2 regions of the Streptomyces sp. NPDC002181 genome follow, and region 1 is predicted to be linked to the other one. Evidence: riboswitches for the same ligand, from Rfam matches in the RefSeq annotation. Region 1 holds a riboswitch; the other holds the start of a gene.
The links. A riboswitch is a leader RNA that binds a small molecule or an ion and turns the genes downstream of it on or off. The one in region 1 is predicted to bind glycine.
Positions count from the first base shown of each region.

Region 2: it holds a riboswitch for glycine, as region 1 does, so the genes downstream of both, gcvP (aminomethyl-transferring glycine dehydrogenase) here and gcvT (glycine cleavage system aminomethyltransferase GcvT) in region 1, are expected to answer to the same signal.

Region 1 is NZ_JBIASC010000001.1:248,963-256,243, reverse strand. It holds gene ACFYXV_RS01145 (L-serine ammonia-lyase) at 1-49, opposite strand, end outside; gene glyA (serine hydroxymethyltransferase) at 270-1,526, opposite strand; gene gcvH (glycine cleavage system protein GcvH) at 1,543-1,926, opposite strand; gene gcvT (glycine cleavage system aminomethyltransferase GcvT) at 2,007-3,122, opposite strand; glycine riboswitch at 3,307-3,410, opposite strand; gene ACFYXV_RS01125 (AAA family ATPase) at 3,639-4,319, shown strand; gene ACFYXV_RS01120 (enhanced serine sensitivity protein SseB) at 4,414-5,151, shown strand; gene ACFYXV_RS01115 (enhanced serine sensitivity protein SseB C-terminal domain-containing protein) at 5,208-5,948, shown strand; gene ACFYXV_RS01110 (ABC transporter permease) at 6,441-7,281, shown strand, end outside.
Region 2 is NZ_JBIASC010000015.1:8,074-15,354, reverse strand. It holds gene ACFYXV_RS29470 (hypothetical protein) at 1-583, shown strand, start outside; gene ACFYXV_RS29465 (DUF5999 family protein) at 895-1,101, shown strand; gene gcvP (aminomethyl-transferring glycine dehydrogenase) at 1,213-4,098, opposite strand; glycine riboswitch at 4,297-4,395, opposite strand; gene ACFYXV_RS29455 (PRC-barrel domain-containing protein) at 4,509-4,880, shown strand; gene ACFYXV_RS29450 (DNA polymerase IV) at 4,802-6,388, opposite strand; gene ACFYXV_RS29445 (MerR family transcriptional regulator) at 6,467-7,105, opposite strand.

The sequences.
Region 1 (7,281 bases):
AGGAGGGGCCGATGCCGATGGAGAAGAGGTCGAAGACGGAGATGGCCACGGTGGCGGACTCCCTTGTCTGCTCGTGGGTGGAGGGGCAGGCGGGGTGGATCGTATCGAGGGGGGATTGTTCGGATTTTGTCCGACAGTCGAGCTTAACGTGGCAAGGTGAACGTTTCGCCTGCCGGCGATGGTGGCCGGAAGGCGCTCGGGTATGGCTCGTGTCACACAGGAAGGGCCCGGCCCTGTGTGACACCAGGCCGGGCCCTCCCAAGCCGTCGCTAGAGCGTCGGGTACAGCGGGAACTTCGCGGCGAGCGCGGAGACGCGCGCCTTCAGGTCCTCGCTGTCGTACGCGGGCTTGAGCGCCTGCGCGATGATCTCGGCGACCTCGGTGAAGGCCTCGGCGTCGAAACCGCGGGTGGCCAGGGCCGGCGTGCCGATCCGCAGACCCGAGGTGACCATCGGCGGCCGCGGGTCGTTCGGGATCGCGTTCCGGTTGACCGTGATGCCGACCTCGTGGAGGCGGTCCTCGGCCTGCTGGCCGTCCAGCTCGGAGTTGCGCAGGTCGACCAGGACCAGGTGCACGTCGGTGCCCCCGGTGAGGACGTCCACGCCCACGGCCTTGACGTCGTCCTGGACCAGGCGGGCGGCGAGGATCTTCGCACCCTCCAGGGTGCGCTCCTGGCGCTCCTTGAACTCGGGCGAGGCCGCCACCTTGAAGGAGACCGCCTTGGCGGCGATCACGTGCTCCAGCGGACCGCCCTGCTGACCCGGGAAGACCGCGGAGTTGATCTTCTTGGCCAGCTCCTGCGTCGACAGGATGACACCGCCGCGCGGACCGCCGAGGGTCTTGTGCGTGGTGGTGGTGACGACGTGGGCGTGCGGCACCGGGTTCGGGTGCAGGCCCGCGGCCACCAGGCCGGCGAAGTGCGCCATGTCGACCATCAGGTACGCGCCGACCTCGTCCGCGATGCGGCGGAAGGCGGCGAAGTCCAGCTGGCGCGGGTAGGCGGACCAGCCGGCGACGATCAGCTGCGGCTTGGACTCCTTGGCGAGGCGCTCGACCTCGGCCATGTCGACCTGGCCGTCCTCGCCGACGTGGTACGGGACCACGTTGTAGAGCTTGCCGGAGAAGTTGATCTTCATGCCGTGGGTCAGGTGACCGCCGTGGGCCAGGTTCAGGCCCATGATCGTGTCGCCGGGCTTCAGCAGCGCGAACATCGCGGCGGCGTTCGCCTGCGCACCGGAGTGCGGCTGGACGTTCGCGGCCTCGGCGCCGAAGAGCTCCTTGATGCGGTCGATCGCGATCTGCTCGACCACGTCGACGTGCTCGCAGCCGCCGTAGTAGCGGCGGCCCGGGTAGCCCTCGGCGTACTTGTTGGTCAGGACCGAGCCCTGGGCCTCCATGACGGCGACCGGAGCGAAGTTCTCCGACGCGATCATTTCCAGGGTGGACTGCTGGCGGGCGAGCTCGGCGTCGACGGCGGCGGCGACGTCGGGGTCGAGCTCGTGGAGGGGGGTGTTCAGAACGGACATCAGGTTCCCCTGGGACTCAGTTGTCGGAGTGGGTGAGCGCGGCGTACTCGTCGGCCGTCAGCGCGTCCTTCGGCTCCTCCGAGAGGCGCACCTTGAACAGCCAGCCACCCTCGAACGGAGCGGTGTTCACCAGGGCCGGGTCGTCCACCACGTCCTGGTTGGACTCGACGATCTCACCGGAGACGGGGGAGTACAGGTCGCTGACCGACTTGGTCGACTCCAGCTCGCCGCAGGTCTCGCCCTCGGTCACGGTGTCGCCGACCGCGGGGAGCTGGGCGTAGACGACGTCACCGAGCGCGTTGGCCGCGAACTCCGTGATGCCGACCGTCGCGACGCCGTCCACGGCGTCCGACAGCCACTCGTGCTCCTTGGTGTAACGCAGCTGCTGGGGGTTGCTCATGACCTGATTCTCCTGGATGCGGGGGAGTGGATACGAACAGTGGTCTTGCGGAGTGAGACGGCCGGTACGGCGTACGGGCGCTACTTCTGCCGCTTGTAGAAGGGCAGGGCCACGACCTCGTACGGCTCATGCGTACCGCGAATGTCCACGCCGACGCCGGAGGTGCCGGGCGCGGCGTGCGCCGCGTCCACGTACGCCATCGCGATCGGCTTGCCCAGCGTCGGGGACGGGGCGCCCGAGGTGACCTCGCCGATCACCTGGCCGCCGGCCACGACCGGGAACCCGGCGCGCGGGACGCGGCGGCCCTCGGCGATCAGGCCGACCAGCTTGCGCGGCGCCTTGGAGGCGGAGCGCTCGGCGGCGGCCTCCAGCGCGGCGCGGCCGACGAAGTCGCCCTCCTTCTCGAACTTCACGACCCGGCCCAGCCCCGCGTCGAACGGGGTGAGGGAGGTGGTCAGCTCGTGCCCGTACAGCGGCATGCCCGCCTCCAGGCGCAGGGTGTCGCGGCAGGACAGGCCGGCCGGGACCAGGCCGACGCCCTCGCCGGCCTTGGTGAGGGCCTCCCACAGCTGTACGGCGTGCTCGGGGGCGACGAACAGCTCGAAGCCGTCCTCGCCGGTGTAGCCCGTACGCGCGATCAGGGCGGGCACGCCCGCGACCGTGCCCGGCAGGCCGGCGTAGTACTTCAGCCCGTCGAGGTCGGCGTCGGTGAGGGAGGCGAGGATGCCGGGGGACTCCGGGCCCTGGACGGCGATCAGCGCGTACGCGTCGCGGTCGTCGCGGACCGCGGTGTCGAAGCCGGCGGCGCGCTCGGTCAGGGCGTCCAGGACGACCTGGGCGTTGGAGGCGTTCGCGACGACCATGTACTCGGTCTCGCCGAGGCGGTAGACGATCAGGTCGTCGACGATCCCGCCGTCCTCCCGGCAGATGTGCGTGTAGCGGGCGCGGCCGACACCGACGGTGGAGATGTTGCCCACCAGCGCGTAATCCAGGGCCTTGACGGCCTCCGGGCCGGTCAGCGTGATCTCGCCCATGTGGGAGAGGTCGAAGAGGCCGGCCTTGGTGCGCACGGCGTTGTGCTCGTCGCGCTCACTGGCGTACCGCAGGGGCATGTCCCAGCCCGCGAAATCGGTCATGGTCGCACCGAGAGAACGGTGCAGCGCGTCGAGGGCGGTCAGGCGGGGGGCAGTGCTCATGGGTGTGGCTCCCGGGTCCCAGGGCATGACATGACGAGGACGATCCTCCCCATCTGTCATCGGAACCTGAGAGGTTCGCCGAGAGTTCCCGGTCGGACCCGGGGAACGTCGACTTGCACCTTGGGTGGAGCGCACGCGGATGCCGTCGCGGGGGACGGCGGCGCGGCTCGCTTTTCAGATCTGCCTCATCCACGCGGTACGGGGCCTGAGAGATTCAAGGGAGGTACTTGCTCCTTCGGCGCCCGGGCACCGCCTCGCGGCGTGCCGGGACTCTCCCGCGCGGATTCAAGCGGCCGGTATGCAGTTGGTCCAGATGGCGCACATCATTGCACGCCGTCCGGGCGATCGGGCGTTCGGGCCCGGAAGAACGTACGGAAGGGGCGCGCCGGGATGGCGGACCGGTGGTGACGGACCGGTGACGCATCCGGGACGAGACCGGGAAACACGACCGGAACCGGGGCTCCCGGATTACCGTCTCTTTACACTCAGTGGGCATGGGGCCCCTGCGGGGCCCGGATGGGGGAGGCGATCACCGTGCGGAGATTCGGAGTGCTGGCGTCGACCGGGACGGGGTCCGTGGGGGTGCCGGCGGCCCGGCGGGCGCGCGCCGAGGGGGCTCCCGTACGCGACCTGCGCGGCCGGGGCGCGCACGGACCGCGGTGGCTCGGCTTCGCGGAAGGGGACATCGTCGTCGTGTCCGGCCTGCCGGGCGGCGGCAAGAGCACGCTGATCAAGCGGGCCGCCGAGGGCGGAGGCATCGACTCCCAGGACGTGCGCGAGCGCTGGGAGCGGCGGATGCCGAAGGCGGTGCCGTACGGGGTGTACCGGCCGCTCGTCCGCCTCGCCCACTACTGGGGGCTCTGGCGGACCCTGCGCTCCGGCGCCTCGGCGGTGGTCCACGACTGCGGAACGCAGTCCTGGGTGCGCGGCCTGCTGGCGGCGGCCGCGCGGCGGCGGGGCCGGGCGCTGCACCTGCTCCTGCTGGACACCAGCCCGCAGGAGGCGCTGGCGGGGCAGGAGGCGCGCGGGCGCGGGGTGTCGGCGTACGCCTTCGCCCGCCACCGCAGCGCGGTGGCCCGGCTGCTGCGCGAGGCGGAATCGGGCCGCCTCCCGGCCGGGTGCACCTCGGCGGTCCTGCTGGACCGCGGCTCGGCCGCGTCGGTGACCCGCATAGCCTTCCGCCGGGACCCCGCCTGATCCGCGGGACACTCCCCGGCCCCCCGGTGTCCGGTGCCGCCCGAGCCGTTAACCTCGGGCGACGGCAGGGGCGACAACCACAGCGGAGGCGTAGATGCAGGGCGGCGGCTGGCCGGACAACGAGCTGGAGCAGGTGCTCGGGGCGGCGCTCGGGCAGGCGGACGCCGGGGCCCGGATCGTCGAGGTGCTCGGGCGCAGCCGGCTCTGGGTGCCGCTGCCCGGCGGCACCGCCCCTGACGCGGCCGGCGCGCTCACGCTGCCCACCATGGAGATCAACGGGGCGCCGTACGTACCCGTCTACAGCTCCGAGGCCCAGTTCCGCGCCTGCGCCGGCCCCTCCATGGACTTCGCCGTGGCCCCCGCCGTCGAGTTCGCCCGCGGCCTGCCCCCGCAGCTCGGCATCGCCGTGAACCCCGAGGGCGCCGTCGGCGTCCCGCTGCCCCCGCCCGCCGTCGCCGAGCTCTGCCGCACCGGCCGGACCCCCCTCGACGGCCCCGCCACCGGTGGCCGCGTCCGGCTCTACGAGCCCGACTGGCAGGAGGACCCGGTGGACTTCCTGACCGCCGCGGCCGAGGAGTTCCGCGCCGCCGGCGTGGTCGCCGCCGCCCACCGCTGCCTGGCCAGCGTCGAGGGCGGGGCACCGGAGCTCTACATCGGTGTCCGGCTGCTGGGATGGGAGCCCGGGATGCGGAACGCCCCGATGGACGCCCTCGGCCGGGCCCTGGCCCGCGTCGCGCCGCCCTGGCCCGTGCAGTTGATCCTCCTCGACGCCGCGCAGGACCCGGTGGTCGACTTCATCGCCGAGCGCGTACGCCCCTTCTACCTCGCGTAGCGCCGCTTAAGCTGGGTGCCGATACGGGTGGACGGGCGGACGAAGAGGGGTACCGGGTGAGTGCGTCAGGCACGGCCGCGGCCGGGCAGGTCGAGCACATGATGCGCCAGGTGACGCCCGGGCGCTTCGAGAGCTACGAGTCGCTTCTGCACGCCCTGGCCGAGGGCCGGCTGTGGATGCTGCTCTGGCAGGGCCAGCCGGGTTCCCCGGACGCCCAGTACGGCGGCATGGAGGTCGAGGGCCTCGGGTACGCGCCCTGCGTGACCTCCCCCCAGGAGCTGGCCGCCAGCGGCTGGAGCCGGGGCTACGAGGTGGTCACCGGCCGGGACATCGCCCGCGCCCTCTACCCGGACCGCTGGGGCCTGTGGCTCAACCCGCACGCCCAGGGCGGCGGCCTCGGCATCCCCTGGGCCGACCTGCGCCGCATCGCCACCGGCCTCGACCGGATGCCGGCGGGCCCGCTGCGGCTGTCCGAGCCCGCCCTGGAGCTCCCGCAGTTCTACGGTCTGCTGACCCAGCACGCGCACCGCACCCCCGCCGTGCGCTCGCTGCGCCGCGCCTGGGTGCAGCCCTCGCTGGGCTCGCCGTACCTCGCGGTCGGGCTCGACCTGTACGACGCCTCCGCGCCCGCGCTGGAATCCGTACGGGAGATGATGCGCCAGTCGGTCGGCGCGGTGCCCGAGGGCGTGCCGGTGTGCACGGTGGCGCTGGCGGACGAGCACGACCCCGTCGCGATGTGGCTGCGCGCCCAGACCCGCCCCTTCTACGACCGCGAGGGCCAGGCTCCGGCGTACTGAGCAGGCCCGGTCCACGGACCGGGACGACCGTATCGAGCCAACCGAAGGCCGCGGGGAACGAGCGTTCCCCGCGGCCTTCGGCTTGTCCGGATTTCGCCGCCCTTGTGGGTCCAAAACGCATGGTCCTACCGCGAGTTGGGCGCCATGTCCGATTGCGTACCGAACGGACGGGCTTGATCCGCTCAGGCGAGAGCGAAGTCCGGATAACGGGAACCCGGCCCTCACATCACGGTTGCGCATCCATTCATCTGCGGGTCTGGCGGCTGATCGCGGCGCCGATGAAGACTCCCCACCCAAGAGCCGGTCAAGCCTCAAAGGCCCGGTTCGGCAAATGATTTTTTGCTTGTGGCTTTGCACGGCACTTCCCGCAATTCCTGCACCTCACGCGCGTCCTGCGCAGCACCACGCACTCCGAGCGCCACTCCGCACCAACGCCGCCACAGCGGCGGGCATGGGCCGGCAACCCGTCGGCCGAGAGGGGTCCCCACCACGATGACGGCACCACTGCATGACGCGAGCGCGGAAGCACCCGCACCCGTGTCCGTAGCCGACGTCCCAGCCAAGGCCATCGAAGGCCGCTCGCCCGGCCGCATCGCCTGGATGCGGCTCAAGCGCGACAAGGTCGCGCTGACCGGCGGCGTGGTCGTGATCTTCCTGATCCTGGTGGCGGTCTTCGCGCCGCAGATCGTGAGCCTGCTGGGCCACCCGCCCAACGAGTTCCACGAGGACCTGATCGACCCGGACCTCGGCACACCGCTCGGCTCCTTCGGCGGCATGAGCTCCGACTTCCTGCTCGGCGTCGAACCCACCAACGGGCGCGACGTGTTCAGCCGGATCGTCTACGGCGCCCGCATCTCCCTGGTCGTCGCCTTCCTGTCGGCCTTCGTGTCGGTCACCATCGGCAGCCTCCTCGGCGCACTCGCCGGGTTCATAGGCGGCTGGGTCGACGGCATCATCAGCCGCATCATGGACCTGCTGCTCGCCTTCCCGCAGCTGCTGTTCACCATCGCACTGGTCTCCGTCGTCCCCAACTCCCTCTGGGGGTTCTCGGGTTCGGGCGTCCGGATGGGCGTACTGATCGTCGTGATCGGCTTCTTCGGCTGGCCGTACATCGGGCGCATCGTCCGCGGCCAGACGATCTCCCTGCGGGAGCGCGAGTACGTCGAGGCGGCGCGCAGCCTCGGCGCCGGGCGCGGCTACATCCTCATCAAAGAGCTGCTGCCCAACCTGGTCGCGCCGATCCTCGTCTACTCGACGCTGCTCATCCCGACCAACATCCTGACGGAGGCGGCCCTCAGCTTCCTCGGCGCCGGCGTCAAACCGCCCACCGCCT
Region 2 (7,281 bases), on a different contig from region 1:
GCGCAGCGTCCTCGCGGCACTCGGTTCCCCCACCGCCGTCCACGAGGCGCACACTCCGGCCCTGCGCGCCCTGCAGGGTCCGATGACCGCCGAACTGCCGCTGCCGGTCCACGTCCTGGACCGGTTGAACATCTCCCAGCTGGCAGCGGGGGGCCGCCCGCCCCGCACCCGGCTGACCGCCTGGCGGTTCCTGATCCGCAGCGGCGACCGCTACGTCGCCGCCGCGGACACCCGGCTGACGCCGGACGGCTGGGTCTTCTCCCATTTCTTCGAGGGTCCCTACGTCGCGGCCACCGAACGCGCCCTGCGCCAGGCGGAATCCCTCGGCAAGAGCTACCAGCCGCGGCTGCTGTCCGTGCCGGAGCTGTACATGCTCACGCTGTGGCTGCACGGGGCGGTCGGCGCCGACGCCTCCGCCGGGCTGCCGGCCGCCGCGGATCTGCTGGTTCCGCTGGCACCGGCCCCGCCCGGCATCGCCCCGTATCGGCCGCACCCGGTCTCCGAACTGCTGCCCGTGATGACCCACCGGCTCACTCCGCCGAGCCCGCCGGTCCCGCCGTCGCTCGCCGCGCCGGCCGCCTGAGCGGGGTCCGGGCCGCAGTGCGGTGGGTCTGAGCAGGCGCGTTCCCTGCTGCTGGTCCGTACTGCCCATTCGGCCTAGCCCAGTCGGACCACCCCCGAACCACCCGAAATGACAGGGGAGTTGACCTGAACCGCCCGCACGGGTGATGCGTCATCAATGTATGAGGACAGCTGCCGGGAAATCCCTGCGGACGCAACTCCGGAGGGCAACACTGGGACCCTGACCAAACCAAGACGTTGATACGGGGGGCGGCCATGAACAAGGCATCGAGCCGCAGCACACAGACCACACCGCAGCGAAAGAACGCATCCATGTGCCAGCACCAGCCAGCGTGCCCGTCAGCCGACTCCGCCGACCGGGAGGCCGCCAAGCCGTTGGCCAACCACCCGGAACAGGGCTGGAGCCTGCTGTGCAACGGCGTCCTGCTCTTCGAGGACACCGGTGAGCTGCTGCCGGACGGCCAGATCATCGCCCCGCACCGCCCGCTCGCGGCGGTGCATGTGATGAAGGCGGCCTAGCCGGCGACAGCACTGAACGGGAACGGAGCAGAAGAGAACGACGAGGGGCCGGCCCGGGAATGATTCTCCCGGACCGGCCCCTCCGTCATGCCATCACGTCATACGAATATGTCAGTTGTCGTACTCGTCCAGCGGCGGGCAGGAGCAGACCAGGTTGCGGTCGCCGAAGGCACCGTCGATGCGGCGCACCGGCGGCCAGTACTTCTCCGCCGCCGTGACCCCGCCGGGGAAGACGGCCTCGTCGCGGCTGTACGGGTGGTTCCACTCGCCGCCCAGCGCCGCCGCCGTGTGCGGGGAGTTGGCCAGCGGGTTGTCGTCCACCGGCCACTCGCCGCCCGCGACCCGCTCGATCTCGCCGCGGATGGCGATCATCGCGTCGCAGAAGCGGTCGATCTCGGCGAGGTCCTCGGACTCCGTCGGCTCGATCATCAGCGTGCCGGCCACCGGGAAGGACATCGTCGGCGCGTGGAAGCCGTAGTCGATCAGGCGCTTGGCGATGTCGTCGACGCTGACGCCGGTCGCCTTCGACAGCGGGCGCAGGTCGATGATGCACTCGTGCGCGACCAGGTTGCCCGGGCCCGTGTAGAGCACCGGGTAGTGCGGCTCCAGACGCTTCGCGATGTAGTTCGCGCCGAGCACCGCCACCTGGGTGGCGCGCTTGAGGCCCTCGCCGCCCATGAGGCGCACGTACGACCAGGAGATCGGCAGGATGCCCGCCGAGCCCCACGGGGCGGCCGAGATCGGGCCGACGCCCGTCTCCGGGCCCGCCGTGGGCTGGAGCGGGTGGTTCGGCAGGTACGGGGCCAGGTGCGCCCGGACACCGACCGGGCCGACGCCCGGGCCGCCGCCGCCGTGCGGGATGCAGAACGTCTTGTGCAGGTTCAGGTGCGAGACGTCGCCGCCGAAGTGACCCGGCTTGGCCAGGCCCACCAGGGCGTTGAGGTTGGCGCCGTCCACGTACACCTGGCCGCCGGCCTCGTGCACCTGGGCGCAGATGTCGGCGACGTGCTCCTCGAACACACCGTGCGTCGAGGGGTACGTGATCATCAGCACGGCGAGCTCGTCGCGGTACTGCTCGATCTTGGCGCGCAGGTCGGCCTCGTCCACCTCGCCGTCGTCGGCGGTCTTGACGACGACGACCTTCATGCCGGCCATCACGGCGCTGGCGGCGTTGGTGCCGTGCGCGGAGGACGGGATGAGGCAGACGGTGCGCTGCTCGTCGCCGTTGGCCCGGTGGTAGGCGCGGACGGCCAGCAGGCCGGCGAGCTCGCCCTGGGAGCCGGCGTTCGGCTGGATGGAGACCTTGTCGTAGCCGGTGACCTCACAGAGACGTTCCTCCAGCTCGGTGATGAGCGTGAGGTACCCCTCGGCCTGCTCGACCGGGGCGAACGGGTGCAGCTGGCCGAACTCGGGCCAGGTGACCGGCTCCATCTCGGTGGTCGCGTTGAGCTTCATGGTGCAGGAGCCCAGCGGGATCATGCCGCGGTCCAGCGCGTAGTCCTTGTCCGCCAGCTTGCGCAGGTAGCGCAGCATCGCGGTCTCGCTGCGGTGCTGGTGGAAGACGGGGTGCGCCAGGTAGTCGTCCGAGCGCAGCAGGCCCTCGGGCAGCGCCTCGGCCGTGGCCTCGTCCAGCGCCTCGATGTCGGCCTCCACGCCGAAGGCGGCCCAGACGGCCTCGATCCCGGCGCGCAGCGTCGTCTCGTCGCAGGAGACGGAGACGTGGTCGGCGTCGGCCTGGAACAGGTTGACCCCGCCCCGGCGGGCGGCGGCGACGACCTCGGCGGCCTTGCCGGGCACCCGGGCGGTGACGGTGTCGAAGTACGAGCCGTGCACGAGCTCGACCCCGCCGGCCTTCAGACCGGCCGCGAGCAGGGTCGCGTAGCGGTGCGTACGGCGGGCGATCGTCCGCAGGCCGTCCGGGCCGTGGTAGACGGCGTACATGCCGGCCATGACGGCGAGCAGCACCTGCGCGGTGCAGATGTTGCTGGTGGCCTTCTCGCGGCGGATGTGCTGCTCACGGGTCTGCAGGGCGAGGCGGTACGCCTTGTTGCCGTCCGCGTCCACGGAGACGCCGACGAGGCGGCCCGGCAGCGAGCGGGCGTGCTTGTCCTGGACGGCCATGTAGCCGGCGTGCGGACCGCCGAAGCCCATCGGGACGCCGAAGCGCTGGGTGGTGCCGACGGCGATGTCCGCGCCGAGCGCGCCCGGGGAGGTCAGCAGGGTCAGCGCGAGCAGGTCGGCGGAGACGGCGACGATCGCGCCGAGCTCGTGCGCCCGGTCGATGACCGGCTTGATGTCCCGCACGGCACCGGAGGCGCCCGGGTACTGGAGGAGCACGCCGTAGACACCGCGCTCGGCGACCTCGGCCGGGATGCCCTCGGACAGGTCGGCGACGACGACCTCGATGCCGATGGGCTCGGCGCGGGTCTGGATCACGGCGATCGTCTGCGGCAGCGCGTCGGCGTCGACCAGGAAGATGTTGCCCTTGGACTTGCCGACGCGGCGGGCCAGCGTCATGGCCTCGGCGGCCGCGGTGCCCTCGTCGAGGAGGGAGGCGCCGGAGGTCGGCAGGCCGGTGAGGTCGGCGACGACGGTCTGGAAGTTGAGGAGCGCCTCCAGGCGGCCCTGCGAGATCTCGGGCTGGTAGGGCGTGTACGCCGTGTACCAGGCCGGGTTCTCCATGACGTTGCGCAGGATCACCGGCGGGGTGAAGGTCCCGTAGTAGCCGAGACCGATCATCGGGGCCAGAACCTGGTTGCGGTCGGCGAGCGTGCGCAGCTCGGCCAGCACCTCGGCCTCGGTCCGCGCCTCGGGCAGGTTCAGCGCCTCGGCGCTCTTGATCACATCCGGTACCGCGGCGGCGGTCAGTTCGTCCAGCGAGCCGTAGCCCACATGGGCGAGCATCTTCGCCTGCGCCTCGGCATCCGGGCCGATGTGGCGCTGCTCGAAGGGGATCCCTCGCTCCAGCTGGGAGAGCGGAATGCGGTTGGCGGTCATGTACGGAGGCCTCCTGGGTCGTACGACCTGCGAGGGGCACCACGGCGCGGGCACCCGGACGGCCTCCCCCTCTGTCATCTCAACCTGAGAGCTTCACCGGAGTCGCGGGGGTGACCCGCGGATTCCGGCTTTCACCGTCGGTGAGGAGGGGAACCGGCACTGCGCGCCCGGTACCCGCCCCTGCTTTCCAGAGTGGCCTCGTCACGTGCGGTACGTATGCCTGAGAGATTCCGGGGAGGATTTGCTCCTTCGGCGCCTCCGTCGTACTCACTCGGAGGACTCTCCCGCACAGGGTCAACAGCCGTCACCCAGCCTACCAGCGAGGTTCTGGCCCTCGCTTCGAGTGGCCCGCGCTGCGGAAATGCCCTTCTGTAGTCATTACGGAGGAGTTGCGACCATATGGAGGGACCGTGCAGACCGACATCGATCCGCGCAGCCTGATCGGCCGCAAGGCGTTCGACCGCAACGGAACCAAGATCGGCACCGTCGACGAGGTGTACCTCGACGATGCCACGGGCGTGCCCGAGTGGGCCGCCGTCCGGACGGGCCTGTTCAGCCGGGACGCGTTCGTCCCGCTGGAGCCGAGCGAGGTCGTCGACGACACCCTGCGGGTCCCCTTCGAACGCTCCCTCATCAAGGACGCCCCGGACTTCGGCGTCGGCCGCCACCTCTCCCCCGAACAGGAACTCCAGCTCTACCACCACTACGGGCTGGACGTCTCCCTCCCGTCGGACGTCCGCCGCGACTTCGGCCGCCTGGCGAACGGCGAGGACACGCCCTGACCCGTCGGCCGCGGATCGGTCTCCCCTACGAGGGGCAGCGGATCGCAGGGCTCCAGTTCGGGGTCGTCCACCCGGAAGGTGCGCACCCGGCCCGGTGGCGATCCGGGCTGCTCGAAGCGCACGGTCACCCTCCCGACCCCGCTGCCCTGCACCCAGCCGGGCCCGTACACGGCGTGCAGTACGTCGCTGCCGGCCGCCCAGCGCCGCTCCGGGGCGGCCTCGGGCTCCCCGCCCGACCCTGCGGCCTCCGCGCCCTCGGCGGCCCCTCCAGGCCCCTCCGACCCCGCTGACCCCGAAGGCACGACGGCCTCCGGCGCACCATCCGGCCCTACGCCCCCGGCCCGTGCGACTGCCTCCGCGGCGGAGGCACCTGCGGAGGCACCGGCGGCCGCCGCCGCGGCTTCCGCCGCCGCCTCCGCCTCCGCGGCCTCCGCCGCCATCGACTGCGCGAACAGGTCCTCCTGCGTGTAATCCGCCAGGCCCGTCACGCCCACTCCCAGCAGCCGCACCCCGCCCGTGGTGTCCACGCCCTCCAGCAGCCGCGCCGCGGCCTCCCGCACCACCGCGGGATCGTCCGTGGGCCCCCGCAGCGTCTCGGAGCGGGTCAGCGTGGAGAAGTCGTACCGCCGCACCTTCAGCACGATCGTGCGCCCCGAGTGCCCCGACCCGCGCAGCCTGTGCACGCACCGGTCGGCGAGCCGCTGCACCTCGGTGCGGATCCGCACCCGGTCGTGCAGGTCCACGTCGAAGGTGTCCTCCACCGACACCGACTTCGCGTCGCGCTCGGCGACCACCGGCCGGTCGTCCAGTCCCAGCGCCATCCGGTACAGCCCGACCCCGTGCGAGCGCCCGACCATCCGGACCAGCTCGTCCTCACCGGCCTCGGCCAGCTCCCCGACCGTGGTGATCCCGGCCCGCCGCAGGTGCTCGCCGGTGACGGGCCCCACCCCGGGCAGGGTCCGCACCGACATCGGGGCGAGCAGCTCCCGCTCGGTGCCCGGTTCGATCAGCAGCAGTCCCGCCGGCTTGGCCTCCTCGGACGCCACCTTGGCCAGCATCTTGGATCCCGCCAGCCCCACGGACCCGCTCAGGCCCGTCGCGGCCCGGATGTCCGCCCGCAGCCGCTCCCCCGTCGCGCGGGCGCTCTTCGAGTCGAACGCGGTCCCGCCCGCCTCCAGGTCCACGAAGGCCTCGTCCAGGCTGAGCGGCTCCACCAGCGGGGACAGCTCACGCAGCAGCCCCATGACCACCTCGCTGACCGCCTGGTACAGCCGGAAGCGGGGGATCAGGTACGCGCCGTTCGGGCAGAGCCGGCGCGCCTGGGCCGTCGGCATCGCCGAATGCACCCCGAAGCGCCGGGCCTCGTACGAAGCGGTGGCGACGACTCCGCGCGGCCCGAGCCCGCCGACGATCACGGCCTTGCCGCGCAGGCTCGGCTTCGACGCCTGCTCCACGGAGGCGTAGAAGGCGTCCATGTCCAGGTGCAGGATGGTCGGCGCGGCTCTCACAGCCCCGATGCTGCCTCATGCCACTGACATTCGGCCGGGACCGGGCCCCGGGTCCTCGGGCCGCGCCGGAAGGCGTGCTCAGCCGGCCCGGTTGCGCCGCGCCGCCAGCTCGTCCGTCGGGTTGTGGCCGACCACCGTCTCACCGGTGTCGACCCGCTCGCCGTGCAGCTGAGAGAGCGCGTTCTCCACATCGCGCCAGACCACGCCCACGGCGATGCCGAAAATGCCCTGCCCGCCCTGGAGCAGGCTCACGACCTGGTCCGGCGAGGTGCACTCGTACACGGTGGCGCCGTCGCTCATCAGCGTCATGCGCTCCAGGTCCGAGAACCCGCGGTCGCGCAGGTGCTGGACCGCGGTCCGGATGTTCTGCAGCGCCACCCCGGTGTCCAGGAAGCGCTTGACGATCTTGAGGACCACCACGTCCCGGAAGCTGTAGAGGCGCTGCGTCCCCGACCCGCACGCGGGGCGCACCGTCGGCTCCACCAGCCCGGTCCGCGCCCAGTAGTCCAACTGGCGGTAGGTGATGCCCGCCGCGGCGCACGCGGTCGGTCCCCGGTAGCCGACCTGCTCGGGTGCCGGGTCCGCGCCCACCGGCGCGACCGGCGTACTGTCCGGCTGACGGCGCGCGGATCCCGCCGCACTGCCGTGGAGCGGGTACGGCCCACCGTCACTCCGCACGGGGATGCCCCCGGTCGTACCGTCGCCCGTGACTCTCACGCCGACCCTCCGTCCTTGACCTGCCCCCTCGAAGGTAGGCAGTCACCAGGGGTGCGTCAACGATCGCCACACTCGGCACGCCGAGTGATAATCACCCTGAGAGTGGTTTCCCGTGTCCTGTGCCGGGGAAAGGCTATCCGAATGGGCTGATGCTCCCCGTGGACACGCGGCGTGAA